One region of the Nonomuraea sp. NPDC050680 genome, then DNA from elsewhere that is predicted to be linked to it. Evidence: riboswitches for the same ligand, from Rfam matches in the RefSeq annotation. Region 1 holds a riboswitch; the other holds the start of a gene.
The links. Region 1 has a riboswitch for S-adenosylmethionine ahead of thrC (threonine synthase). Riboswitches for the same ligand answer to the same signal wherever they lie in the genome.

Region 1 (14,200 bases):
CCAGAATTCTCGCGCCGATCCCCGGGTAGTCGGAGTCGAGCTTCGCCAGCACGTCACGGAGAGTCGCGCCCTCCCCACTCACTTCCGCGTTACCACCGGTGTAGGTGCGCAGAATGGTGGGAATCCGCACAGAAACGCTCATGATTAACTTGCCTTTCCTGGTTGTCAGACAGCCGCGCGGAACGCGTCGAGCGAGGGCCGGATCACTGCCGAGGGCTGGGCGTCGTCGGCGACGGCGTCGAGCGTCTTGAGGCCGTCACCGGTGTTGAGCACCACGGTCTCCGCCTCCGGGTCGAGCTGCCCGGTCTCGACGAGCTTCTTCAGCACTCCCACGGTGACGCCACCGGCCGTCTCGGCGAAGATGCCCTCCGTGGCGGCCAGCAGCTTGATGGCGGCGACGATCTCGGGGTCCGTGACGTCCTCCACCGCCCCGCCGGTGCGGCGGGCGATGTCGAGCACGTACGGGCCGTCGGCGGGGTTGCCGATGGCCAGCGACTTGGCGATGGTGTCCGGCTTGACCGGCTGGACCACGTCGTGGCCGGCCTTGTACGCGGTCGACACGGGAGAGCAGCCCTTGGCCTGCGCGGCGAAGATCTTGTAGGGCCGGTCCTCGACCAGGCCGAGCGCGATCAGTTCCTTGAAGCCCTTGTCGATCTTGGTGAGCTGGGAGCCGGAGGCCACCGGGATGATGATCTGCTCGGGCAGCCGCCAGCCGAGCTGCTCGGCGATCTCGTAGGCGAGCGTCTTGGAGCCCTCGGCGTAGTAGGGCCGCAGGTTGACGTTGACGAAGCCCCACTTGTCGCCCAGCGGGTCGCCGATGAGCTCGGAGCAGAACCGGTTGACCTCGTCGTAGGAGCCCTCGATGGCGACCAGCCGGCCCCCGAACACCCGGGCCATGGCGATCTTGGCCTGCTCCAGCCCGGCGGGGATGAACACGCAGGCGTCGAGCCCGGCCCTGGCGGCGGCGGCCGTGACCGCGCCCGCGAGGTTGCCGGTGGAGGAGCAGGAAAGGGTGTGGAACCCGAAGTTACGCGCCGCCTCGACGGCGATGGCCACCACCCGGTCCTTGAAGGAGTGGGTGGGATTGCCCGAGTCGTCCTTGACGTACAGGGACTTGATGCCCAGCGCGCGGCCGAGGTTGCCGGCCTTGACGAGCTTGGTCCAGCCGGGGTTCATGTTCGGCTTGGTGGCGACGTCGGCGGGCACGGGGAGCAGTGAGCGGTAGCGCCAGATGTTGGCGGGGCCGGACTCGATGTCCTTCCGGGTGACGTCACCGAAGGAGTAGGCCGCTTCGAGCGGCCCGAAACACTCCAGGCAGGCGAAGCTGGGACCGAGGTCGTAACGGGTGCCGCACTCGCGGCAAGAGAGGGCTACAGCGGGTCCGAAGTCGTGCGACATGAAGCGAGGCCTTCCCTCATCTTCGCCTGCGGCCACCTTGACCGCAGACCGGAATTGGCACCTGTCCCGGTCGGCCTCGCCCTGTAGCGAGTCTGAATCCGGGAGGGTTGCCGGGGCTTCGCAGGGCCGGTCCCTCCACCCCTCTGGATGAGCAATATTCAGTTGTTTGGCCTGACTCTACCTGGCCAGGCGCGTCAAGCCACTAACCGTCTCACGAAGCGAGACGTACGGTCTCAGCGATAGTCCTCCCCCAGGACGCCCTGAACGTACTTGCGCGCCTGGTGGATGCGCGACTTCGCGGTGCCCAGCGGGATGCCGAGCTGCTCGGCGACCTCGTTGTAGTCCAGCTGCACGATGTCGCGCAGGACGAGGGCCTGGGCCAGGTCGGGCTTGCTGGCCTCCAGCGACTCCATCGCGTCGAGCAGGTCGAGCCGCGACCCGGCGATCACACTGACCCGCCGCGCGTCGGGCTTCTGCATGGGGAGCTCGTCGGAGGTCTGCTCGGCCGAGCGGCGCTTCAGCGTGCGGTAGGTCGTACGGGCGCAGTTGGCCGTCACGATGTGCAGCCAGGTGCTGAACCTGGCCCGCCCCTCGAAGCGCCCGATGTTGCGCGCCACGGCCAGCAGGGTGTCCTGGGAAGCCTCCTCCGCATCCTGGTGATAGGGCAGGATGCGAGCGCAATGGCGCAACACATCGGGTTCGATCCGCTTCAGGAGCTCACCCAGTGCGCGATGATCTCCGGCAGCGGCGGAGCGGGCCAGTTCCTCGGTTAGGTCATCAAGCGCCATAGCTGGGATCCTATGGTCGGAGGGAGCTTTAATGAACAGCGTCCTGGTCGCCTCTAACAGAGGACCCGTCTCGTTCACCGTCTCTGACGACGGTGTGCTGACCATGAAGCGCGGCGGTGGCGGTCTGGTGTCCGGACTCTCCGGAGTCCTGAAGGACGACGGCGTGCTGTGGGTCTGCGCTGCTTTGTCCGACGGTGACCGCGGTGCCGTACGCCAGGCGCCCGGCGGCCGGCTCGACCACGCCGGCTATGACACCGGCGCGCTGCGGATGCTCGACATCCCGCCGGCCACCTTCCACCGCGCCTACAACGCCGTGGCCAACTCCACGCTGTGGTTCGTCAACCACCTGCTCTACGACACTCCCAACGCGCCGCTGTTCGGCACCAGGTTCGAGCGCGAGTGGGAGTCCTACCGCGACTACAACGGCGCGTTCGCGCTGGCGCTGGCCGAGGAGGCCGCACACGAGGCCCGCGTGATGGTCCAGGACTACCACCTCACGCTGACCCCGGCGATGCTCCGCGCCGAGCGGCCCGACCTGCGTATCGCGCACTTCAGCCACACGCCGTGGGCGCCACCCGAATACTTCTCGCTGCTGCCCGACGACGTCGCGCGCGAGGTGCTCGAAGGCATCCTGGGCGCCGACCACGCCGGCTTCCTCACCGAACGCTGGGCGGGGGCGTTCATGGACTGCTGCCGCGCCCTGCTGGGCGCGGAGGTCGACCGGGCCGGCCATACGGTCACCCACGAGGGCAGGACCACCCGCATCGGCGTGCACGGCCTCGGCGTCGACGGCGAGGCGCTGTGGGCCCGGGCCCACGAGCCCGACGTCGAGTCCAACATCGCCGCGATCAGGGAGCAGGTCGGCGACCGCCGGCTGATCGTCCGCATCGACCGCACCGAGCTGTCCAAGAACATCGTCCGCGGGCTGGTGGCCTACCGGGAGTTCCTGGTGGCGCATCCGGAGTGGCACGGCCGGGTGGTGCACCTGGCGTTCGCCTATCCCAGCCGGCACGACCTGCCCGAATACCGCGAATACACCGCCTCGGTGCAGCGCTGCGCCCAGGAGATCGAGGACGAGTTCGGCACCGAGGACTGGGACCCGCTGATACTCAACGTCAACGACGACTACCCGCGCTCGCTGGCTGCCTACCGGCTGGCCGACGTGCTGCTGGTCAACCCGATCCGCGACGGCATGAACCTGGTGGCCAAGGAGGGCCCGATCCTGTCGCCGCGGGCCGCGCTGGTGCTGTCGCGCGAGGCGGGCGCGGCGGCCGAGCTGGGCCCGCACGCGCTCATGGTCAACCCCTACGACGTGAGCGGCACGGCCGTCGCGCTGCACGACGCGCTGGTCATGCCCGAGGAGGAGCGCATGAGCCGCCGCGATCGGCTGGAGGCGGCGGCCACCGCGCTCCCGCCGCAGAAGTGGTTCGCCGCCCAGCTGGACGCGCTGGCCTAGCGTGTCGGCGATCTCAGAGAGCACCCGGCTGACCAGGGACCGGCCGACCTGGCTGATCTACCTGATCCTCGGTACGTTCGCCACGTTCATCTACGGCCTGAGCGCGGCCCTGCCGCTCCTTCGCCTCCAGCAGCGGACCTCCGGCACGGTCGCCGGCCTGCACGGCACCGCGATGGCCGTGGGCACGATCCTCGCCGGCCTCTCCCTCCCGCTCCTCACCGGGCGCTACGGCAGGCGGGCCACCACCTGGATCGGCCTGGCCGGGATGAACGCGGGCGTGCTCCTGGTCGTGCTCTTCTCCGCGCTGCCCCTGACGCTGCTCGGCTATGGCGTGGCCGCCGGCTTCGGCGCGATCGCCCTCTACAGCGCCATGGCCGCCCTCAGCGAGCACCACGGGCCGGCCGGGCCGGCCGCGCTGAGCGAGGCGAACGCCGTCGGCGTCGTCGTGGGCGTGGCCGCGACCTTCCTGCTCAGCGCGAGCGCGCAGACCGCGCTCGGCTGGCGGGCCTCGCTGCTCCTCACCCCCGCGCTCACCGCGCTGCTGGTCGTGACGATGGCGCGGGTCTGGCCCCCGGCCACGGCCGTGGCGGCCTCGCCCACCGGCGAGCGGCCGGCGCCGCCCGGGTGGCGCTTCCACCTGGCGGGCGGCGTGCTGTGCTGCTGCGTGGCGCTGGAGTTCTCGTTCAACCTATGGGCGGCCGAGCTGTTCGCCTCGCGCACCGGCCTGAGCGCGGCCGCCGCGGCCACCGGGCTGACCGCGTTCCTGGCCGGGCTGGCGGCGGGCCGGTTCGCCGGCGCGTACCTGGCCTTACGCCTGGCGCCCGCGCGGCTCTTCCTGGGCGCGCTGGCGATCACCGCGGTGGGCTGGCTGCTCTTCTGGCTGAGCACCTGGCCCGTCCTGTCCTACGCGGGTCTCGCGCTCAGCGGGCTGGGCGCCTCCCTGCACTTCCCGCTCGCGCTGGCCGCGCTGATCACGCACGCGGGCGACCGGCCCGACCGGGCCGGCGCGGCGGCTCCGATCTGGGCCGGGTCCGCGATGGCCCTCGGCCCGCTCGCGCTCGGCGCGCTCGCCGACGGCTTCGGCACCTGGAACGCGTTCCTGCTGGTCCCCGTCCTCATCGCCCTGGCCGCCGGCGGGGTGCTCATCGCCAGGCCGCGCGCTTGAGCACGCCGGGGACGCTCATCGCCAGGCCGCGTGCTTGAGCACGCCGGTCAGTCCGGGGGTGTTCCATGAGTCGACGACGAGCACGCCACTCTTGGGCAGATACCACTCCCGCTGGACGAAGGCGGCCCGCGCCTTGCCCGTCCCGGTGACGCAGGTGCCCTTCCACGCGCGGTAGTACGCCTTGTGTCCGGGTCCGACCTGGCGCAGCCCCTTGGCCGCCGCGCCGTTGAGCGTCTGGCCCCACTTGTGGTTGAGCGGGCAGGGCTGCACGTCGGTCGCCGAGTAGAAGGGCCGGTCGGGCGTGTACGGATTGAGCTCGTGACCCACCTTGACGGCCGCGGGCCCGAGCACCCAGAAACCGTGGCACTCCGGCGTGAAGTACGCCCCCTTGGGCTTGGCGCACTTGCCGGTGACGACATGGATCCAGTCGCCCTTGCCGTACACCTTCCATGAGCTCGGCAGGGACAGCGTCAGCCCGTGGCGCAGCTTGAGCGGATGGTTCGCGCTCGCGATGCTCGCGGAGGCGGGGACGGCCGGGACGAGGAGGGCGGCGGCCACGGACAGGACCGCCACGGCGAGGTATCTCTTCGACATCCCGCGACGGTACCGGCCCGCACTTGCAGGCGGGTTGCCTACTTGTAGGCGGTTTGCGGACCTGCAGCCTTGTAGGCGATTTGCGGACCTGCAGCCTTGTAGGCGATTTGCGGACCTGCAGCCTTGTAGGCGGTTTGCGGATCTGCAGGTCGATCAGCGCCCTTTGACGGCCGAAGCGAGCTCCCGCAGCAGGGCCACCACGCCGTCGGGGCCGTCCACCACGATGTCGGCCCGCTCGGCCAGCGCGGTCACCTCGGCCGAACCGCTGCACACGTTCACCCCCGGCAGCCCTGAGTTCCTGACCGCGTCGAAGGCCGCCAGATCGCCCAGGTCGTCGCCGACGAACATGACCGACCTGGCCGCCCGCTCGGCCAGGAACAGGCCGAGCGCGTGCCCCTTGTCCATGCCCGGTGGCCGCAGTTCGAGCACCAGGCGGCCGGGCTCGACGACCAGCCCGTGCTTCTTCGCCAGTGCGGCCAGCGGCTCGCGCAGGGCCTCCAGCGTGCCCTCGGGGTCGGCGCTGCGCCGGGTGTGGACGGCGACCGCCCGGCCCTTGTCCTCGATCGCCACGCCTTTCACGCCGAGGGAGACGAGCAGCAGTTGCAGCTCGGCCTCGGCCTCGAGCACGCCGGGCGGAGGCGGCGGCGCCGAGACCCGGCCGTCCTCCCAGCGCTCGAACCCGTAATGCCCCAGCACCACCAGGCCAGGCACCTCGGCCAAGCCGGGTGCGTCGGTCAGGCCGGTCCCGAGCCGCAGAGCCGTGGCCACCGGCCGGCCGGTCACGATCGCCACCGCGTTGACGTACCTGCCCAGCTCGGCGAGTACGGGCGGCGCTTCCGGATGGATTCTGGCGGAGGCGGGATCGGCCACGATCGGCGCAAGGGTGCCGTCGAAGTCGAGCCCGATCACGGCTCCCGCCGGATCCTTCAGGATCGCTTCCATGCCGGGCGATCCTGTTTGTCTGATGTTCTTCACGCGCCTGCCGTACCCAGCAGGTCAGGGGCGCATGCCAAACCGTCTGGCGGCGCGCTCCCGCTGGCGCGTGGAACGCAGCCGGCGCAGCCGCTTGACCAGCATCGGATCCTGCTGGAGCGCCTCCGGCCGATCGATCAGTTCGCCGAGGAGCTGGTAGTAACGGGTGGCGGAGAACCCGAAGGTCTCCTTGATGGCCTGCTCCTTCGCACCCGCGTAACGCCACCAGTGGCGCTCGAAGGCGAGGAGTTCGAGATCGCGTTTGGAGAGGGGTTGTCTGGACGGTTCCTGGGCAGCACTGTCACCGCTGACCGGTGCAGTGTCCATGGTGTCCTCCTCGGAAGGGCGCGCGACGATCAGATCGTGGGCACGCGGGCCCGTGCCAATCGTAATGTGCGGAGTGCGGGTGTTCACGGCGGATTGAGAGACGTACAGTCACCAAATGTGACCTCAGTCATCACACTTCTCACCGACTACGGGCTCGAAGATGGCTATGTGGCCGCCTGTCATGGCGTGATAGCCGGGATCGCCCCCGAGGCCAGGGTGATCGACGTGTGCCACCTGATCCCATCGGGCGATGTACGGCGCGGCGCCGCCATACTCTCCCAGACAATCCCCTATCTCCCGAAGGGCGTACACATCGGGGCGGTCGATCCCGGCGCGGGCGGAGCCAGGCGGGCGGTCGCCGTGGAGGCCGGCGGGCGGGTGTTCATCGGCCCCGACAACGGGCTCCTGTCGTGGGCCATGCACGCCAGCGGCGGGGCCGAGGCGGCCTACGAGATCAGCAACGCCGACTACTTCCTGCATCCGGTCTCACCGACCTTCCACGGGCGGGACGTGTTCTCGCCGGTCGCCGGGCGGCTGTGCGGCGGGCTCAAACCGGCCGAGCTGGGACCCGAGGTGCCGCTCTCGCGGCTGGTCTCGCTGCCGGAGCCGACCTCGAAGCTACGCCAGGGGGCCGTCGAGGGTGAGGTGGTCTCGGTCGACCGCTACGGCAACACCCAGCTGTCGATCGCGGCGGGCGACCTGGCGGCGCTGGGCGTGCGGATCGGGGACACGCTCGGGGTCTGGCTGGGGCGCAGGCAACTGACACTGCCGTACCGGGAGACGTTCGCGGCCGTGCCGCCGGGCGAGCTGGTGGCCTTCGCCGACTCGGCCGGGCTGATCGCCATAGCCGTCAACTCTGGCGACGCGGCCCAGCGCCTCGGCCTGCCACCGGGCGCCCATGTACGACTCTCACCCTCGCCCTGACCAGGCCCATGTACGACTCTCACCCCGCCCTGACCAGGCCCATGTGCGGCCCTCGCCCTCCCCTCGAGACGAAAGCCGCCAAAAGGAAATTACACCGCGTATCGGTCTGTTTACCGAAGCGTCAGATTGAACCGTCGATCGCGTGTCAGAATGCACGGGCATCGGGCGACCCCTCCCCTGCCCGCGAGGTGCACTTGTTCCCTTTGTCTGTTGTGCTGCTCTCTTTACTGTCCGCCGCCCTGCCGTCCTCGGAGCCACCCGTGCCGGAGCGCTGGCACGCGTGGCCGGTGGCCAGGGTGTTCCCGAGCTCCGTGCCCGGCACCAGCCCCTCCGGGGCCCGCGTGACCTATGTCCTGGCCGGCGTCGCCCCGGAGTCGCCGTGCCGGGTGGCCTTCCAGCCCGGGGTCGCGCGGCTGCTGCGCGGGTGCGTGACGGCCTTGCGCGCCACGTACGCGGACAGCACGCAGACGTTCGTGGCGACGGTCGGCATCGCCGTACTGACCGGCCCTGACGCCCACCGGCCCCTTGACCGCCTGACGGACGACCTCCCGCTGACGCTCGTGGGCGCCCCGCCGACCGGATCATCAGAGACCGGCGCCGGCCGTCCGCCCGATGGGCCGTCAGGGACCGGTGCCGGACGGCTGCCGACCGTACGGCCAGTGGCCTTTCCCGATGGGCCGGCCGAGCGGTTCGGCGAGTCGCAGTACGTCACCGGCGTGCTGATCTCGTCGAACGACGCCTACGTCGTGGCGACGGCCGCCGGGTACGCGGACGGCCGGCCGTACCAGCCGGGCGAGCTCGTCACCAGACGCCTCGGCGACACCGCCCGCCGGCTGGCCACGGCCCTGTACGGAAGCCTGACCAGATGATCAGGCCGCTCGCCGGATCCCTGGCGGTGGGCCTGCTGGTGGCCGGGCCGCTGGCGGCCGGGGTGCTGGTGGCCGGGGCGGGACCGAGCGCCTCCGACGACGTGGGCACGGCGGCGCGGGCCGGCCAGTGGCAGCTCGCCACCCTGCGCCTGCCCGAGGCGTGGAAGCTGAGTCAGGGCGCCGGCGTGCTGGTCGCCGTGCTGGACACCGGCGTGAACGCCCACCACCCCGACCTGGCCGGCGCGGTGGTCGCCGGCCCCGACCTGACCGGCGACGCCGGGGAGCCCGCCATGTGGGGCCACCACGGCACCGCCATGGCCAGCCTCATCGCCGGCCACGGCCACGACCACAGCGCCCCGACACCGAACACCCTGGCCGCGAACGGCGGGACACCAGACGGCCCGACCGTAGCCCGCAGGACGGCAGGCGGCGGGACAGCAGGCATCCCCGCGACACGTAGGGCCGCGGCAGGCACCGCTGCGGTGGGCGGCCCGGCAGCAAGCGGGACAGCGGCCGGCCAAGCGGCGAGCGGGACAGCAGTCGGCCAAGCGGCGAGCGGGACAGCGGTCGGAGGTCACGCGGACAGCGGGGTCATCGGGGTCGCGCCCGCCGCCCGCGTGCTGTCCGTCAGGGTCACGCTGGAGAACGGCGACCCGCTCCGCCAGAAGCGGCACCCCAGCGGCCGCGACGCCCTGGCCACAGGCATCCGCTACGCGGTCGACCACGGCGCCGACGTCATCAGCATGTCGCTCGGCGGCGGCAGCGGCTCCTGGGAGGGCTCGGCCGCCGAGGAGGAGGCGGTCCAGTACGCCATCAGCCGCGGCACCGTGCTGGTGGCCTCGTCCGGCAACGACGGCGACACGACCAACAAGAAGAACTTCCCCGCCGCCTACCCCGGCGTGATCGCCGTGGGCGCGGTCGACAGGCGGCTGGAGGTGGCGCCCTTCTCCAATCGCCAGGACTACCTCTCGGTGGTCGCGCCGGGGACCGGCATCGTGACCGCCGACGGCGCCGACTCGTACGTGGTCGGCGACGGGACGAGCTCGGCCGCGGCCATGGTGGCGGGCATCGCCGCGCTGATCAAGTCGATGCACCCCGACCTTTCCCCGTACCACGTGCGGACGGCCATCGAACAGGGCACCAGGCGGCGGCCCGCCGACGGCTACAACCGCTCGTACGGGCACGGGGTGGCCAACGCGCTGCTCGCCCTGCGCGCGGCAGACCACCTGGCGAGGCCCGCCACCGCGTCCGCCGGGGGCGGTGTGGGGACCGGCGGCTACTTCGGCGACGGCCCGGTTTCCCGGTCGCCGTCGTCCCCGCCGCCGTCGTCGCGGCTGCCGGTGGTGCTCGGCATGGTCCTGCTGACGGCGGTCATGTCGGGCCGGATCATCGTCCGGCACCGGTGGCGCGGGAGGGATGTAACCTAGCAAGCGCTTGTGTGATACTCCTCCCTATGAGCCTTGCGATCGACGGCTGGTTCGTCATCGAGGACGCCGCCACCCACCTGATCGGCACCCGGTGCGCGGCGTGCGGCACGGTCTGCTTCCCGCCGCAGCGCGGGTTCTGCCGCAACCCGCACTGCGACGGGGAGTCCATGGAGGAGACCAGGCTGCCGAGACGCGGCCGGATCTGGTCGTACACCAGCGCCGCCTACCCACCGCCCGAGCCGTTCGTGGCCGCGGAGCCGTACACGCCCGTGACGCTGGCGGCGGTGGAGCTGGCCGGCGCGGGCATCGTGGTGCTGGGGCAGGTCAAGGACCTGACGGTGGACGAGCTGGAGGTCGGCATGGAGGTCGAGCTCACCCACGGCCCGCTGGCCGACGGACCCCTGGTGTGGATGTGGGGGCGCGCGTCGTGAGCGTCGTGGTGCTCGGCACGGGCATGCACCCATGGGGCAAGCAGGGCAGGCCGTTCGCGGAGTACGGCGTGGCGGCGGCCAGGCAGGCGCTGCGGGATGCCGGGATCGCCTGGACCGACGTCCAGTTCCTGGTGGGCGCCGACACGATCAGGAACGGCTATCCGGGGTTCGTCGCCGGATCCACCTACGCCCAGGCCCTCGGCTGGTCCGGCGCCCGCATCGCCTCCTGCTACGCGGCGTGCGCGTCGGGGGCGCAGGCGATCGACATCGCGCGTACCCGGATCATGGCGGGGCTCTGCGACGTGGCGCTGGTGGTGGGCGCGGACGCCACGCCCAAGGGTTTCTTCAAGCCGGTCGGCGGCGACCGCCCGGACGACCCCGACTGGCTGCGGTTCCGGCTGCTCGGTGCCACTAATCCCGCATATTTCGGGCTTTATGCGCGTAGGCGGCTGGCCCTGTACGGCGAGACCACCGACGACTTCGCCGCCGTCAAGGTCAAGAACTCCCTGGCCGGTTCGCTGAACCCGATGGCCCGCTACCGCAAGGCCGTCACGGCCGAGGAGGTCCTGGCCTCCCCCATGGTGGCCGACCCCCTGCGCCTCATGGACATCTGCGCGACCTCGGACGGCGGCGCCGCGCTGGTGCTGGCCTCTCCGGAGTACGCCCGCCGGCTGGGCGTGGCCGACCCGGTGCGCATCGCCGCCGTCTCGACGGTGACGCCCACGTTCCCCAACACGGTCCTGGAGCTGCCGAACTTCGCGACCGACTCCTCCGCCGCCGTACCTCCTCCGGAGCGCCCTTTCAGGGCCGCCATCGCGCACGCCGCCTACGAGGAGGCGGGCGTCGGGCCGGGCGACGTCTCGTTCGCCGAGGTGTACGACCTGTCCACCGCCCTCGAACTGGACTGGATCGAGGACGTGGGACTCTGCCCACCCGGCGAGGCCGGCAAGCTGCTGCGGGCGGGCGACACCGCGCTCGGCGGGCGCGTGCCGGTGAACCCGTCGGGCGGGCTCGCCTCCTTCGGCGAGGCCATCCCCGCCCAGGCCATCGCCCAGGTCTGCGAGCTGGCCCGGCAGCTGCGCGGCCGGGCGGGCGAGCGTCAGGTCGAGGGCGCCAGGGTCGGCCTGGCCGCCAACCAGGGCCTGTTCGGCCACGGCTCGGCCGTCATAGCCACCCGCTGACCGGCTCGGCCGTCTTGGCGACGCTCACCGTACAACCGCCAAGGCTCCCCCACAACCGCCAAGGCCCTCCGCGGGAAGCTCCCGCGGAGGGCCTTGGCGTCGGTGATCAGCCGATGATCAGCCGGTGGTCAGCCGACGTGAACCACGTCGTGCGTCTCGGCGAAGTGACAGGCGCTCTCGTGCCCCGTCCCCTGCCGGATCTGCAGCAGCGGCTCCTCCTCGGCGCAGATCTCCTGCGCCTTCCAGCAGCGGGTGCGGAAACGGCAGCCCGACGGCGGGTTGGCGGGCGACGGCGGGTCGCCCTGCAGGATGATCCGCTCGCGCTGCTCGCGGCCCTCAGGGTCGGGGACCGGCACGGCCGACAGCAGCGCCTGCGTGTACGGATGGGCGGGCTTGTCGTAGATCTCGGTGTCCTTACCGAGCTCGACGACCTTGCCCAGGTACATCACCGCGACCCGGTCGGAGATGTGGCGCACCACCGACAGGTCGTGGGCGATGAAGATGTACGCCAGGTCGAACTCGTTCTGCAACCGCTCCAGCAGGTTGATGACCTGGGCCTGGATCGACACGTCGAGCGCGGAGACCGGCTCGTCGCAGACGATGATCTCCGGCTGGAGCGCCAGCCCACGGGCGATGCCGATGCGCTGACGCTGCCCGCCCGAGAACTGGTGCGGGTAGCGGTTGATGTGGTCGGGGTTGAGCCCCACGACCTCCAGCAGCTCCTGCACCTTACGGCGGCGCTCGCCCTTGGGGGCGACCTCGGTGTGGATGTCGAACGGCTCGCCGATGATGTCGCCGACGGTCATCCGGGGATTCAGGGAGGTGTACGGATCCTGCATCACCATCTGGATGTTGCGCCGCATCCGCTTGAGCTCGCCGCCCCTGGCCTTGGCGATGTCCCGGCCCTTGATCTTCACCGAGCCGGAGGTCGGCCGCTCCAGCGCCATGAGCACCTTGGCCAGCGTGGACTTGCCACAGCCCGACTCGCCGACGATGCCCAGCGTCTCACCCTTGTCGAGGTCGAACGAGACGCCGTCCACGGCCTTGATCGCGCCGATCTGCCGCTTGAGGACGATGCCCTGGGTCAGGGGGAAATGCTTGACGAGGTCGCGGACTTCGAGAATGCGCTCACCCTTGGTCGCCATCGAGGACCTCCCTCCAGTAGTGGCAGGCGCTGCTGCGCGTGCCGCTGATCTCGTAGAGCGGGGGGTTGTCCGTCACGCAGTTGTCCTGGCGATACGGGCACCGCGGGTGGAAGGCACAGCCGGTCGGCATGTCGAGCAGGTTGGGCGGCAGGCCCTTGATCGCGTACAGGTCCTGACCCTTTTGGTCGACCCTGGGAATCGACTCCAGCAGCCCCTTGGTGTAGGGGTGGGCCGGGTTCGCGTAGATGTCGTGCACGAGGGCGTTCTCGACGATCCGCCCGCCGTACATGACCGCGATCTTGTCGGCGACGTCGGCGACGACGCCGAGGTCGTGCGTGATCAGGATCATGCCCATGTTGCTCTCTCGCTGGAGTTCGGCGAGCAGCTCCATGATCTGGGCCTGAACCGTCACGTCGAGCGCGGTGGTCGGCTCGTCCGCGATCAGCACCTCAGGGTCCAGCGCGATCGACATGGCGATCATGATGCGCTGGCGCATGCCCCCGGAGAACTGGTGCGGGTAGTCGTTCACCCGCTGCTTGGCGGCCGGGATCCGGACCCTGTCCATGAGCTCGATGGACTTCTTCACGGCATCGCGCTTGGACATGCCGCGGTGCACCCGGAACATCTCGCTGATCTGCCAGCCCACGGTGAACACCGGGTTGAGCGCGGACAGCGCGTCCTGGAACACCATGGCGATCCGCTGGCCGCGCACCTGGGTGCGCGCCTCGTCCGACAGCTTCAGCAGATCGGTGCCACGGAAGCGGATCTCTCCCTTGGGGATGCGGGCCGGCGGCATGTCGAGGATGCCCATGATCGCCTGGGCGGTCACCGACTTGCCGGAGCCCGACTCGCCCAGCACGGCGAGCGTCTCCCCGGGGCTGAGCGAGTAGCTGACCCCGTTGACCGCGCGCACGATTCCCGGGCGGGTGTGGAACTCCACGTGCAGGTCCTCGATGGCGAGCAGCGGTTCGTTACCCAGCCCTCCCTCGGCGGGCAACGTGTCCGTTGTTGCCTTTCTCACTTGAACCCCCCTCCTACCTGAGCTTCGGGTCGAGGGCGTCGCGCACCGCGTCGCCCAGCATGATGAACGCGAGCACCGTGATGCTCAGGAACAGCGCCGGGAAGAACAGCGGCAGCGGCGCCTCCAGGAACCGGTTGCGAGCATCGGCGATCATCAGACCCCAGGAGATGTTCGGGGACTGGATCCCGACTCCCAGGAACGACAGCGCCGCCTCCGCCGCGATGAACCCGCCGAGGTTGATCGTCGAGACGACGATCACCGGGGCGAGCGCGTTCGGCAGCAGGTGCTTGAACATGATCCGACCCTGGCCGGCACCCAGCGCACGCGCCGCGAGCACGAAGTCCTGACTCCTCGCGGTCATCACCGCCGCCCGCATGATGCGGAACGTCATCGGCCAGGACAGCACCGCCAGCGCGATGACCACGATCCAGATGCCCAGGTTGACGTCGCGGAAAGTGGCCGTGATGAGCAGCGAGCCGAGGATCCACGGAATCGCGAAGAA
Region 2 (14,200 bases), on a different contig from region 1:
TCAAGTCGCGCAACCCGGCCTCGCTGGAGATCTGCGCCGCACTGCGCAAACCCGACGCGGTCAAGGTGCCGATCGACGTCAAATACGTCGGCTTCGACATCCCCAGCGAGTTCGTCATCGGCTACGGGCTCGACTACGCGGAGCGTTACCGCAATCTCCCCTTCATCGGCACCCTGGCTCCCCATGTTTACAAGTAGCCGCCGGGAACACCGCGCCACCTGACGTACGTTGGTAGGGCAAGACCGGTGTAGCGGGCGGTCCCTCCGCTCGCTTACCCGGTGTACCTTCTGACTCCGGGAGGGTGACCAAGCGTCCCCTTCGGGTAGTCAGAAGTCGCGGCGTCGGATGCCGCGGCCCCGGGACATCCCGGGGTTCCAGGCCATGGTCAGGAAGGGACGGGCCCGCAAGGGGTTCCGCATCGGATGGATCTCAAGCGATTTACACGTGGGCCACTGCTGTGGATCCTGGGCATCGTCGTGCTGCTCCTGCTCGTCACCCAGCTCTGGAGCGGCGGCGGCAACTTCAAGCAGGCCGACACGTCCACAGTCCTCCAGCAGATTCGCACCGGCAATGTAAGCAACGCCAAGATTGTCGACAAGGATCAGCGCATCGAGCTGACGCTGATCAAACCGATCACGGTCAAGCCGGGTGACACGGCGACCAACATGATCCAGTCTGACTGGGTCGCCGGCTACGGGCCGAAGCTGACCGAAGAGCTGCAGGCGCAGGTTCAGGCGGGCACGACCAAGAGCTTCACCACCGAGGTGCCCCAGGAGAACTTCCTGGTCAGCATCCTGGTGAGCTTCCTGCCGATCGTCTTCATCGTCCTCATCTTCCTGTTCATCATGAACCAGATGCAGGGCGGCGGCTCGCGGGTGATGAGCTTCGGCAAGTCCAAGGCGAAGCTGATCACCAAGGACACTCCCAAGACCACCTTCTCCGACGTCGCGGGCGCTGACGAGGCCATCGAGGAGCTCCAGGAGATCAAGGAGTTCCTGCAGGCCCCGGCCAAGTTCCAGGCGATCGGGGCGAAGATCCCCAAGGGCGTGCTGCTGTACGGTCCGCCCGGCACCGGCAAGACGCTGCTCGCCCGCGCGGTCGCGGGTGAGGCCGGCGTGCCGTTCTACTCGATCTCCGGCTCCGACTTCGTCGAGATGTTCGTCGGCGTCGGCGCCTCGCGAGTCCGCGACCTGTTCGAGCAGGCCAAGGCCAACGCACCGGCGATCATCTTCATCGACGAGATCGACGCCGTCGGCCGGCACCGCGGCGCGGGCCTGGGCGGCGGCCACGACGAGCGCGAGCAGACGCTCAACCAGCTGCTCGTCGAGATGGACGGCTTCGACGTCAAGGGCGGCGTGATCCTCATCGCCGCGACCAACCGGCCCGACATCCTCGACCCGGCGCTGCTGCGTCCGGGCCGATTCGACCGGCAGGTCACCGTCGACCGGCCCGACCTGGAGGGCCGTAAGGGCATCCTCAGGGTCCACGGTCGCGGCAAGCCGTTCGAGCCGGCGGTCGACCTCGACGTCATCGCCCGTCGCACACCCGGCTTCACCGGCGCCGACCTGGCCAACGTGATCAACGAGGCGGCGCTGCTCACCGCGCGCGCCGACAAGAAGCTGATCTCGATGGACATCCTCGAGGAGTCGATCGACCGTGTCATGGCAGGACCCGAGCGCAAGTCGCGGGTCATGTCCGACAAGGAAAAGAAGATGATCGCCTACCACGAGGGCGGTCACGCGCTGGTGGCGCACGCGCTGCCCAACTCCGATCCGGTCCACAAGATCACGATCCTGTCCCGAGGCCGCGCCCTGGGTTACACCATGACGCTGCCGATGGAGGACAAGTTCCTGGCCACCAGGTCCGAGATGATGGACCAGCTCGCGATGCTGATCGGCGGTCGCGCGGCGGAGGAGCTCGTCTTCCACGAGCCCACCACCGGCGCCTCCAACGACATCGAGAAGGCCACGGCGGTCGCCCGCCGGATGGTGACCGAATACGGCATGAGCGAGCAGCTCGGCGCCCGTAAGTTCGGCTCCGGCCAGGCCGAGGTCTTCCTGGGCCGCGAGATGGGCCACGAGCGCGACTACTCCGAGAAGATCGCTTCGACGATCGACGAGGAGGTCCGCCGGATGATCGAGACGGCGCACGACCAGGCGTGGGACATCCTGGTCGAATACCGCGACGTGCTCGACAACCTGGTGCTGCAGCTCATGGAGAAGGAGACGCTCTCCCGCCACCAGGTGCTGGAGATCTTCGCCTCGGTGGTCGTCAAGGAGCACCGCCCGTCCTACGCGGGCTACGGCAAGCGGCTCCCCTCGGACCGCCCGCCGATCCTGACCCCGAAGGAGCAGTCGGCCAACGGCTCGCTCACCGCCAGTCACCAGGATGCTCTGCCCTCTGGAGACAGTGCGTGAGTTCGCATGACGTAGACCTGGGCCGGATCGAGAAGGCCGTCCGCGAGATCCTCTACGCCATCGGCGAGGATCCCGACCGTGACGGCCTGCTCGACACGCCCTCGCGGGTGGCCCGGGCCTACGCCGAGCAGTTCTCCGGCCTCGGACAGACGCCGGAGGACGTGCTCAACAAGGTCTTCGACGTCGACCACGACGAGATGGTGCTCGTCAGGGACATCGAGGTCTACTCCACCTGCGAGCACCACCTGGTGCCCTTCCACGGGGTGGCCCACGTGGGCTACATCCCCAACGAGCGCGGCCAGGTGACCGGGCTGTCCAAGCTGGCCCGCCTGGTGGACGTCTTCGCCCGCCGCCCGCAGGTGCAGGAGCGGATGACCTCGCAGATCGCCGACGCGCTGATGCGCGTGCTGGAGCCGCGCGGGGTGATCGTGGTGGTGGAGTGCGAGCACCTCTGCATGACCATGCGCGGCGTCCGCAAGCCGGGCGCGAAGACGGTGACCTCTGCGGTGCGCGGAGATTTCCGTACGAGCGACAAGACCCGCGCCGAGGCGATGGCGCTGATCCTGCACCGATAAGGATCAGTAAGTGTGCCTATGGCGCTGACCCTGCACCGATAAGGATCAGTAAGTGTGCCTATGGCGCTGACCCTGCACCGATAAACGCCAGTCAGCGAGCCTATGGCACTGATCGGATTGTTATTTGCGTGTGGGCACCCTCCACAGACCCCAACAACCATGACCGCCTAGGCTTGGGGGCATGGTTGTCGGAGCAGAGGCGCGGTGCCTCGTCATGGGCGTGGTCAACGTCACGCCGGACTCGTTCTCCGACGGGGGCCTGTGGTTCGACGAGGCGGCCGCGATCCGGCACGGACTGGAACTGGTCGGTGAGGGGGCCGACATCGTCGACGTGGGCGGTGAGTCCACCCGCCCCGGCGCCGCCAGAGTGCCGCTCGACGAGGAGCTGGCCCGCGTCGTGCCGGTGATCAGGGCGCTCAGCGCCGAGGGAGTGGCGGTCAGCGTCGACACCATGCGGGCCGAGGTCGCCAAGGCGGCGGTGGAGGCGGGGGCGAGGCTGGTCAACGACGTGAGCGGCGGCCTGGCCGATCCCGAGATGCCGCGGGTGGTGGCCGCCACGGGCGTCGACTACGTGGTGATGCACTGGCGCGGCCACAGCCACGACATGGACCGCCGGGCCGTCTACGACGACGTCGTGACCGAGGTACGCGAGGAGCTCGCCAAGCGGGTCGGCCTGGTGCTGGCCGAGGGCGTGTCCGAGGAGCAGATCGTGCTCGACCCCGGGCTGGGCTTCGCCAAGAACCCCACGCACAACTGGGAGCTGCTCGCCGGAATGGGGGAGCTGGCCGAGCTCGGCTATCCGCTGCTGATCGGGGCCTCGCGCAAGCGGTTCCTGGGGCGGCTGCTCGCCGACGCCGACGGCACGCCGCGCCCGTTCAGCGGCAGTGACGACGCCACGGTGGCCGTGACGGCGCTGGCCGCGCACGCCGGCGCCTGGTGCGTACGAGTGCACGAAGTAGGTCCCAATGCCGATGCCGTGCGCGTGGCCGCCGCATGGAAGAGACCCGGAGCCAACACATGAGTGTCGACACCGCCGCGATCGAGACCGTCAACCAGGACTTCTATCTCGCGATCGAGGACGCCAACCTCGACAAGATGACCGAGGTCTGGGCCGAGGACTCCGCCGACGAGCAGGTCAGCTGCGTACATCCGGGCTGGACCCTGCTCTCGGGGCGCTCCGAGGTGCTGCGCTCCTGGGCGCTCATCATGGCCAACACCACTTACATCCAGTTCGTGCTGACCGACGTCAACACCACCGTGCTGGGTGATGTGGCCGTGCTCACCTGCGTCGAGAACATCCTCACCGCCGGCGAGGAGGGCGAGTCCAGCTTCGCCGCCGGCAAGGTGGTGGCCAGTAACGTCTACGTGCGCACGGCGCAGGGCTGGCGGCTGTGGATGCACCACGGTTCGCCGGTGCTCCAGAGTGACGACGACGAGGAGGAAGGCGAGCTTGAGGTCTGATCGCATCGCGCTGAAGGGCCTGCGTGCCCGTGGCCGGCACGGCGTGCTGGCGGCCGAGCGTGAGCTGGGGCAGGAGTTCGTGGTCGACGCGACGCTGTTCCTCGACACCGCCCCCGCCGCCGCCTCCGACGACCTCGGCAAGACGGTCCACTACGGCGAGCTCGCCCAGGCCCTGGTCGCCGTCGTGGAAGGCGAGCCGGTCGAGCTGATCGAGACCCTCGCGCAGCGCCTCGCCGACGTGTGCCTGGCCGCCGGTCTGGTGGAGTCGGTCGAGGTGAGTGTGCACAAGCCCGCGGCACCGATCCCGCTGCCGTTCGACGACGTGGTCGTCACCATCCAACGGAGTCGCGAATGAACTTGGTGAGCAGAGCATTGGCGAGCAGAACACTGGTGAGCAGAACACTGGTGAGCAGAACGTGGTGAGCTGTAGGTGAGCGAGAGGAGTAGCACGTGAACGTCGTACTGTCTCTCGGTAGCAATCTCGGGCGGCGCTTCCAGACGTTGCAGGACGCCATCGACACGCTGTTCGACGCGCCAGGGCTGGAGTTCGTCGCGAGCTCGCCCGTCTATGAGACCGACCCGGTCGGCGGTCCCGCCGGGCAGCGCCCCTACCTCAACGCGATCGTCATCGCCGAGACCACGCTCCAACCGCAGGCGCTGCTGGAGCGGGCGCAGGGCGTCGAGAACGCCTTCGGGCGGGAGCGCAAGGAACGCTGGGGTCCGCGCACGCTCGACATCGACCTGATCGTCGTGGGTGACACGGTCTCCGACGACCCCGACCTGACGCTGCCGCACCCGCTCGCGCACGAGCGGGCCTTCGTCCTGGTCCCGTGGGCGGACGTGGACCCCGCCGGCGTGCTGCCCGGCCAGGGTCAGGTCGCCGACCTGCTCAGCGACCTCGACCGGAGTGGCGTACGGCTGCGTGCGGACCTCAAGCTCCAGAGTCCGGATTGAGGCCGACTCGCCCCGGCCTGCTGGTCGGCATCGTTGTCATCGTGGCGTTGATCGCCTGGATGGTGGTCAGGGAGTTCTACGCCGACCTGCCCATCGTGCCGTGGACCGCCATCCCCACCGTCCTGCTGCTGGCCCTCGGGGAGGCCTACAGCGGGTGGGTGACGAAGGCCCGGATCGACCGCAAACCTGACACCAAGCCGGTGGAGCCGCTGGCGGTGGCCCGGCTGGCGGCCTTGGGCAAGGCGTCGGCTTACGTGGGTGCGGTGTTCGCGGGCATCTTCGGTGGGTTCGTCCTGCACACGGTCCAGCTGTTCACCAGGGAGACGCCGCGGTTCGAGTTCTTCATCGCGGTGGGCTCGCTGCTGGCGTTCGTGGTGCTGATGTGCGCCGCCCTCTTCCTGGAGCACGCCTGCCGCATCCCGAAGGACCCGGAGGATCAGCGGCCGAGGTAGTAAACGGGCTCTTCGTGGATGAAGCTGGTGTCCACCCGGTAGATGGCGCCGCGAATCACCAGGCATCCGCTTCCTCGGACAGGTCCTCGTCGGCCAGGCGTTCGGCGTCGGCGCGGGCCCGCGTGAGCCAGACCTCCCGTTCGAGCAGGCGGAGTGCGCGTCGGATGACATCACTCGTCCGCTCGCCCTCCCGCATGGCGGCCTTAATGATGCGCTCGTCCTCGGGGGTGGCCCGAAATTCGATCGTGGCCATCATGGGCCCAAGCTAGCGGCCATGGTCAACTTTTGTCAGGCACTTGTTCGGCAGGGGATCGCTTGCGGCCGAAGAGGTAGATGACCGGGAGGGTGCAGACCAGCGGGCCCAGGATGGCGAGCGGGCGTTCCAGCCACCATCTGAGGTCCGGTGGCACCTCGCCGCCGAGCGTGCCGAAGAACCACCACAGCAGCCCCAGCGCGATCGCCATGCCCGTGGTGTGGAAGAGGAACAGCGGCAGGGCGTAGCGGTTGATGGTGCCGTTGACCCGGCGCCACCCGGGCTTCTCCAGGACGCGCTCCATCGACGGCCGCAACACCTCGACCAGGCCGATCTGGAAGAGCAGCAGCGCCACGATGACGAAGGTGGGCGGCGCCATGTTCGACCACTTGTCGCCGGGCACCCCGACCATCGAGCCCGGGTAGATGCCTGAGTAGACCAGGCCGAACAGGGCGAACAGCCCGGTCCACAGGACTCCCACGTCATAGCGCCTGGGCAGGATGACGATCCGGTCGTAGAAGAAGCCGGCCTGGTGGGCCAGCCCCCAGACGATGATCATGTTCAGCCAGCCGACCCACTCGACGCCGTACCGGAAGCGGATCACGTCGATCACCAGGGCGGCGCCGCCCAGCCAGATGAGCGCCAGCACGTCGTAGTGGCGGTGCAGCCACAACGCCACGGGCAGCAGCGCGATCAGCACCAGGTAGACGCCGAGGAACCAGAGCGGGCTGAGCACGAGCAGCACCACCCGCCACATCCACTCGACGTGGAACACCCAGGTCACCACCGCGCCGATGGTGACCCACACGCCCACCAGCACGAGCGCGGGGGCGGCCAGCGCGCGGATGCGCCGCCAGACGAACCGGCCGATGCCGATGCCGCGCGCCTGGGCGCGGCTCCACGACAGCAGGTGGACGTGGCCGCCGACGTAGAAGAAGAGCGGCAGCACCTGAAGCAGCCAGGTGAGTATCCACAGCCCCGAGGTGAAGCCGAGCGGGCTGGTCGGTTCGGGACCCTCGGGCTTCCACTGCAGGATGGTGAACGCCCAGTGCCACACCACCACCACGATCAGACTGAGAGCGCGCAGCCAGTCGACATATTTGTCCCGCTGCGGAGTCGCGACGCCGGTCACTTGTCGATGTCACCCACGACGAAGAACATCGAGCCGAGGATCGCCACCATGTCGGCCACCAGGTGCCCCGGCAGCATCTCCCGGAGCACCTGGATGTTGCTGTACGACGCGGAGCGCAGCTTGAGCCGCCATGGAGTCTTGTCCCCCTTGGACACGAGGTAGTAGCCGTTGATGCCGAGCGGGTTCTCGGTCCAGGCGTACGTGTGGCCCTCCGGCACCTTGAGCACCTTGGGCAGCCGCTGGTTGATGGGACCCGGCGGCAGCGAGCGCAGCCGGTCGACGCACGCGTCGGCCAGGTCAAGCGAGACCTTGAGCTGGTCGAGCAGAATCTCGAAGCGGGCGTGGCAGTCGCCCGCGCCGCGCGTGACCACCTTCACCGGCAGCTCGGGATAGGCCAGGTACGGCTGGTCGCGCCGCAGGTCGAGGTCGACACCGGAGGCGCGGGCGATGGGGCCGCTCACGCCGTACTGCAGGATCTGCTCGCGGGACAGGACGCCGACGCCCTTGGTGCGGGCCAGGAAGATCTCGTTGTTCAGGATGAGGTTCTCGATGTCGGGCACGCGGCGCCGGGTCTCGGCGACGGTCTCCGACACCCGGTCCAGCCAGCCGTACGGCAGGTCCTCCTTCAGCCCGCCGACCCGGTTGAACATGTAGTGCATCCGGCCGCCGGAGATCTCCTCCATCACGGCCTGGATGCGCTCGCGCTCGTTGAAGGCGTAGAAGATGGGGGTGATCGCGCCCAGCTCCAGCGGGTACGAGCCGAGGAACATCAGGTGGCTCAGCACCCGGTTGAGCTCGGCCAGCAGCGTGCGCGCCCACACGGCCCGGACCGGCACCTCCATGCCCAGCATGCGCTCGGCGGCCAGCACCACGCCCAGCTCGTTGGCGAACCCCGCCAGCCAGTCGTGCCTGTTGGCCAGCATGATGATCTGCCGGTAGTCGCGGACCTCAAACAGCTTCTCCGCGCCCCGGTGCATGTAGCCGATGATCGGCTCGGCCGTGGCGATGCGCTCGCCGTCGAGGGTGAGCCGCAGCCTGAGCACCCCGTGCGTCGACGGGTGCTGTGGGCCGATGTTGAGGATCATGTCCTCGGTGGCCAGCTCTTTCGCCCCGACGCCGATCCCGACCACGCGTTCCGTCATATGGCAATGCTGCCACCGGCAGTCGTGGTGATCCAGCACAGGAAGAGGTCAAGGAACCCTATATCGGTGCATTCCGCCCACTGGACAGGGGAGGAACATCGGGAACGGGGGGAGAAAACCGTGCAAAGAAATCTTTTCGATCTTGCTGCCCTGATCTCGCGGGTGGCGATCGGCGTGATCTTCGTGACCCACGGGTGGCAGAAGATGCAGATCGGGGTGCCGATCACGGCTGCCGCCTTCAACCAGATGGGGATACCGCTGCCGCAGCTCTCGGCCGGGTTCGCCATCCTCGTGGAGACCATCGGAGGGGTCCTGCTCATCATCGGCCTGCTGGTCCGGCTGGCGGCTCTCGGGCTGCTGATCGACATGCTGGGCGCGATCATCTTCGTCCACGGTGCCCGTGGCATCCTGGTGCAGAGCGGCGGCTGGGAGCTCGCCGGTGCGCTGGCCGTGGCCTGTCTGCTGCTCCTGGCGGTGGGCGGCGGCCGGATCGGCATCGACGGCATCCTGCATGGCAGCTACCGGCGGCGCGCCGAGCGTCGCGCGGCCGAGAAGGATCTCGCCGGCCACGCTCCACCCACCTCCATCAGGCCGGAGGCCGCCCCGGAGGCGGACACCGCCCCCAGGCCGGTGCAACCGGCAGCCCGGGACGGTGAGATGCGGAACATCGACGACATCGTCGCCGACGAGCCGTCACGCGGACGTTCGCCGAGCGCTTGACCTCAGTTCGTGGCGCGGACGTTCGCTTGACCTCAGCCGGTCGTGCGGGCGTTCGCCGAGCACGTGACCTCAGCCGTTCGTGCGGGCGTTCGCCGAGCACGTGACCTCAGCCGGTCGTGCGGGCGTTCGCCGAGCGCTTGACCTCAGCGGGCGGCGAGGTCGCGGAGCGCGTCGATGAGGCGGTCCACGTGCTCCTCCGTGGTGCCGATGCCGATCGAGGCGCGGACGGCGGACGCCGTGTCGTCATCGCAGCCGCCATCTGAGGTGCCGAGCAGGTGCCGGACGAACGGGTGCGCACAGAACTTGCCGTCACGTACACCGATCCCGTACTCGCCCGACAGCACCTCGGCCACCTCGCGCGCCGAGTGCCCGTCCACGACGAATGAGACGATGCCCACGCGCGGCTGGTCCGGTCCCCAGAGCGACAGCTCACGCACGCCCTCGATCGCGGCCAGACCGGACCGGAGCCGGGCGATGAGCCGCTCCTCCTCGCGCACCAGCGCGGTCCAGCCGGTCGCGCTGAGGGCGTCGCAGGCGGCGGCCACGGCGATGGCGCCCAGGACGTTCGGGGTGCCCGCCTCGTGACGCGGTTCGGCGTCCTCGTGCCACTCGATGTCCTCGTCGACGGAGCGCACGGCGCCGCCGCCCTTGAGGTACGGCTCGCCGGAGGAGAGCCAGTCACGGCGGCCGATCAGCACTCCGGCCCCGAAGGGCGCGTAGAGCTTGTGCCCGGAGAAGGCGACGTAGTCGAGGTCGAGCGCGGTCAGGTTGAGCCGCCGGTGCGGCACCAGCTGGGCGGCGTCCACCAGGATCCGGGCTCCGTGGCGGTGCGCGATGTGCGCCAGGGCGGCGATCGGCCAGAGCTCGCCGGTGACGTTCGAGGCGGCGGTGACCACGAGCAGCTTGGGGCCGTCGATCCCGGCCAGCGCCTCGTCGGCGGCGCGGACGGCCTCGCCCGGGAAGGCGGGCGGCGCCAGCCGTACGGACTGCTTCCAGGGCAGCAGCGAGGCGTGGTGCTCGGTGTCGAAGACGACCGCGGTCGTGCCCTCGGGCAGGCAGCGGGCCAGGAGGTTGGTCGCGTCGGTGGTGTTGCGGGTGAAGATCACGGCGTCGTCGGGGCGGGCGCCGACGAAGGCCCTGACCGTGTGGCGGGCCTGCTCGTAGCGGGCGGTGGTGAGCTGGGAGGCGTAGCCCGCGCCGCGGTGCACGCTGGAGTAGGCCGGGAGCGCGGCGGTGACGGCGGCGCTGACCGGCTCCAGACAGGGGGCGCTCGCCGCGTAGTCGAGGTTGGCGTACGTCACCAGCCTGCCGCCCTTGACCGGCACTTCCAGGTCGGCGCCCAGCACGGCGGGGATCGGACGGGTGCGCTCGGCAGCCGGCGCCTCGGTGGCCTGGGCGGGCAGGGAGCTGAAGATCGTCAACGTGGACACGGCGAACCTCCTGGGGCCATCGGACCCCCGGAACACCCAGCGAGCCCGCGCTTGCCCGTCACACCTCGTGACGGACCAGGTCTTCACCCGGGGCACCCCGCCGCGGACGCGAGGGTTGCCGGCCAGCAAGCCGGGGCTGTGCGCTGGCACTCATGACCTACATCCGCACTATAACCGACACCCGGCCATCAATCGCAACCGCGAACTTATGCGGCCTCTGCCTCGTTGGTAACGGAAACCCCTGCTGCGAGGAGTACTAATGCTGGACTGGGTGGCTGACCCACAGATCTGGATCGGGTTTTTCACCCTGGTCGCACTAGAGATCGTGCTCGGCATCGACAACATCATCTTCATCTCCATCCTGGCCGGGAAGCTGCCGCCGGAGCAGCGTGACAGGGCCCGGGTCTTGGGCCTGGGCGCGGCGCTGATCAGCCGGCTGCTCCTGCTGCTGGCGCTGTCGTGGGTGGTCCGGCTGACCGAGCCGCTGTTCGAGGTCTTCGGTTACGGGATATCAGGGCGTGACCTGATCCTGCTGCTGGGTGGCCTGTTCCTGCTGGCCAAGAGCGTCACCGAGATCGGGCACAGCATGGAGCTGAAGGGGGAGGACGGCAAGGGCCGGGCCGTCACGTCGTTCGCCTCGGTGATCGTGCAGATCATGGTGCTGGACGTGGTGTTCTCGCTCGACTCGGTGATCACCGCCGTGGGCATGGTGGACGAGCTCGGCGTGATGATCGCCGCGGTGATCGTGGCGGTACTGGTCATGCTGTTCGCGTCGGGGCCGATCAGCAGGTTCGTGGACAAGCATCCGAGCATCAAGATGCTGGCTCTGGCGTTCCTGGTGCTGATCGGGGTGGTGCTCATCGCCGAGGGGCTCGGCCAGCACATCGCCAAGGGCTACATCTACTTCGCGATGGCCTTCTCGGTGATCGTGGAGCTGCTCAACATCCGGATGCGGAGCAGGCACGCCAAGCAAGCCTCCTCATAAGATGAAAAAGTGCGCTTCGATCCCTGGAATCCGGATTTTGTTGCCTACCCCTATGGCGCGTACGCGGAGCTGAGGCGTGATGCCCCCGTCAGCTACTTCGAGCCGACGGGGCAGTGGCTGATCTCCCGGCACGCGGACGTGAACGCGCTGCTCAGAGACCGCCGGCTGGGCCGCTCCTACCTCCACGTGGCCACGCACGAGGAGTTCGGCAGGCCGGAGGAGCCGGCGTTCCAGGAGCCGTTCTGGCGGGTGACCAGGGCCGGCATGCTCGACGTCGAGCCGCCGGTGCACACCAGGCTGCGCCGGCTGGTCTCCAAGGCGTTCACCCCGCGCATGGTCGAGTCGCTGCGCCCCCGGGTCAGGGCCATCGCCGAGGGGCTGGTCGGGGCGTTCGTCGAGAAGGGCGGCGGCGACCTGATCGCCGAGGTGGCCGAGCCACTGCCGGTGACCGTCATCGCGGAGATGCTCGGCGTGCCCGAGGCGGACCGGCACCTGCTGCGCCCCTGGTCGGCCGACATCTGCCGGATGTACGAACTGAACCCGAGCGTGGAGTCGCAGCATGTGGCCGCCAAGGCGGCGACGGAGTTCGCCGCCTACCTCGCGGACCTGGCCCGCGAGCGGGCCGTCCGGCCGGGCGACGACCTGATCAGCGCGCTCGCGGCGATCGAGGAGCTCACCGAGGACGAGCTGATCGGCACCTGCGTGCTGTTGCTCAACGCCGGTCACGAGGCGACCGTGAACGTGACGGGCAACGGCTGGTGGTCCCTGTTCAGGAACCCCGCCGAGCTGGTCCGCCTGCGCGAGGACCGCGGCCTGCTGCCCACGGCCGTCGAGGAGCTGATGCGCTGGGACACGCCGCTGCAGCTGTTCGAGCGGTGGGTGCTGGAGGACATCGAGGTGCACGGGGTCGAGATCCCGCGCGGGGCCGAGGTCGCGCTGCTGTTCGGCTCGGCCAACCGCGACGAGGCGGTGTTCGACGACCCTGACCGGCTCGACGTGGGGCGGCCGGACAACCCGCACATCTCCTTCGGGGCGGGGATCCACTTCTGCCTGGGAGCGCCGCTGGCCCGCATCGAGCTGATCGAGTCGTTCGGCGCCCTGCTGGAGCGGGCGCCGAAGCTGGAGCTCGCCCGCGAGCCGGAGTGGAAGCCGGGCTACGTCATCCGCGGCCTGACGTCCCTCGACCTGACGACAGGCTAGAGACTCCTCCTGGAGGGGTGTCAGCGGCGGTCCTGGACGAGCCATCCGAAGCCGCCGAGACCCCTCGGGTCGATCAGTTCGCCCTCCTCCGAGGCGCGGGCCAGGGCCTGGAGATAAGCCGTCGGATCGGCGTGGGCGAGGTCGATGGGCGGACGCGTGCCGGTGACCCCCAGAGCCCTTAGCGCATCGCGCTGTGTGGACAAGCCTGTGGATATCGCACCGGCCCGCCGACCGGCCTCGGCGCACGAGTCGAGCGCCACGTGCGCGGTGATGTCGCAGGTACCGTCGGGGATGGGCGCCACGACCGCGCCGTCGCGGTATCCGGTGAGTGTGCCATGGCACGGACGGTTATCCACAGGGTGTGCATAATCGATGGCCACCGCGCGACCCCTCCTGAGACGGGTCACCACGGCCGCCCACGCGGCGTCGCGCGGGCACCCGATCTCCCCCCGGAAGCCGATGCGGCTCAGCGACGGCCACCACCGGTCGAGCCAGGCACGGTCGGTGTCTGGCACGGGCTCGCCCAGCCGTTCCTCGCCCGTCTCGGTGTCGACCAGGACCAGCCGCGGCCCGTCGGCCGTCTGCTCGGCCACGTCGAGCGGGACGTTGTCCAGCCACTCGTTGGCGATCGCCAGCCCGGTGATGACGGAGGGGATCCGAGGGCGCCAGTCGATGCTCTTGGGCAGGTCGTCGGGTCTGGGTGAGAGGTCGACGGCGGTGATGTTGAGCCTGGCGCGCAGCCCGGGATCGGCGGCGTCGAGCACGCGAGCCACCAGGACGCCCTCTCCCGCGCCGATGTCGACCAGGTCGATGCCCTCCGGGAAGCCGAGGTCGGCGTCGACTTGGGTGAGCAGGGCCAGAACCGCGTCGGCGAAGGCGGCCGAGGCGCTGACCGACGTACGGAAGTGGCCTGAAGGGCGCTCGCGGAGGTAGAAACCGTCCTCGCCGTACAGCGCGTGCTGCATCGCGGCGCGCCAGGTGAGCCACATGCCTGGACTATCTCACGAACCCAAGGGATCTACGCGGGCGTCGGGTCACAACTCGGCGCCCGCCACCACGAGATGAACCCCTCTCCTCATCTCTTCCGACAGGGGGTGCGCGTTTTATATCCCCTTGTCCCTTTTTTGGGTAACTCAACATGCGGCAAAAGCCTGGTCACGTACGTAGTCGCGAGCGGCCGTTACGCTGGGCGGCAGTGCCATCAGGGTCGACAGGGGTGGGACGTCATGGACGCAGGGGATCGGCCGGCGCGGCTGGCCGTGGGCGTGCTGGGCGCGGGCAAGGTGGGTTCGGTGCTGGGTGCCGCACTGGCGCAGGCCGGACATCATGTGGTCGCCGCCAGCGGGGTCTCCGACGCCTCGCACCGGTGGGCGGCGGAGCGGCTCGGCGTGCGGCCGACCCGGCCCGAGGAGGTCGTCGAGACGGCTGAGCTGATCCTGCTCACCGTGCCCGACGACGCGCTGCCCGATCTGATCAACG

Region 2: linked by a shared signal. The riboswitch ahead of AB0H88_RS40765 (aminotransferase class V-fold PLP-dependent enzyme) and the one ahead of thrC (threonine synthase) in region 1 are both predicted to bind S-adenosylmethionine.

The regions. Positions count from the first base shown of each region.
Region 1 is NZ_JBFAIF010000040.1:988-15,187, forward strand. It holds gene AB0H88_RS51425 (MoaD/ThiS family protein) at 1-142, opposite strand, end outside; gene thrC (threonine synthase) at 166-1,398, opposite strand; SAM riboswitch class I at 1,412-1,552, opposite strand; gene AB0H88_RS51435 (RNA polymerase sigma factor) at 1,632-2,186, opposite strand; gene AB0H88_RS51440 (trehalose-6-phosphate synthase) at 2,218-3,642, shown strand; gene AB0H88_RS51445 (MFS transporter) at 3,644-4,807, shown strand; gene AB0H88_RS51450 (hypothetical protein) at 4,823-5,401, opposite strand; gene otsB (trehalose-phosphatase) at 5,555-6,343, opposite strand; gene AB0H88_RS51460 (DUF3263 domain-containing protein) at 6,398-6,700, opposite strand; gene AB0H88_RS51465 (SAM-dependent chlorinase/fluorinase) at 6,818-7,624, shown strand; gene AB0H88_RS51470 (hypothetical protein) at 7,837-8,493, shown strand; gene AB0H88_RS51475 (S8 family serine peptidase) at 8,490-9,920, shown strand; gene AB0H88_RS51480 (OB-fold domain-containing protein) at 9,947-10,351, shown strand; gene AB0H88_RS51485 (lipid-transfer protein) at 10,333-11,532, shown strand; gene AB0H88_RS51490 (dipeptide ABC transporter ATP-binding protein) at 11,661-12,677, opposite strand; gene AB0H88_RS51495 (ABC transporter ATP-binding protein) at 12,661-13,698, opposite strand; gene AB0H88_RS51500 (ABC transporter permease) at 13,712-14,200, opposite strand, start outside.
Region 2 is NZ_JBFAIF010000019.1:84,125-98,324, forward strand. It holds gene hpt (hypoxanthine phosphoribosyltransferase) at 1-197, shown strand, start outside; gene ftsH (ATP-dependent zinc metalloprotease FtsH) at 423-2,417, shown strand; gene folE (GTP cyclohydrolase I FolE) at 2,414-2,992, shown strand; gene folP (dihydropteroate synthase) at 3,207-4,013, shown strand; gene AB0H88_RS40725 (nuclear transport factor 2 family protein) at 4,010-4,453, shown strand; gene folB (dihydroneopterin aldolase) at 4,443-4,808, shown strand; gene folK (2-amino-4-hydroxy-6-hydroxymethyldihydropteridine diphosphokinase) at 4,904-5,407, shown strand; gene AB0H88_RS40740 (DUF3180 domain-containing protein) at 5,404-5,859, shown strand; gene AB0H88_RS40745 (hypothetical protein) at 5,915-6,115, opposite strand; gene AB0H88_RS40750 (acyltransferase) at 6,138-7,244, opposite strand; gene AB0H88_RS40755 (NADH-quinone oxidoreductase subunit D) at 7,241-8,386, opposite strand; gene AB0H88_RS40760 (DoxX family protein) at 8,507-9,106, shown strand; gene AB0H88_RS40765 (aminotransferase class V-fold PLP-dependent enzyme) at 9,250-10,509, opposite strand; SAM riboswitch class IV at 10,579-10,694, opposite strand; gene AB0H88_RS40770 (TerC family protein) at 10,796-11,521, shown strand; gene AB0H88_RS40775 (cytochrome P450) at 11,531-12,721, shown strand; gene AB0H88_RS40780 (SAM-dependent methyltransferase) at 12,742-13,710, opposite strand; gene AB0H88_RS40785 (DUF2520 domain-containing protein) at 13,948-14,200, shown strand, end outside.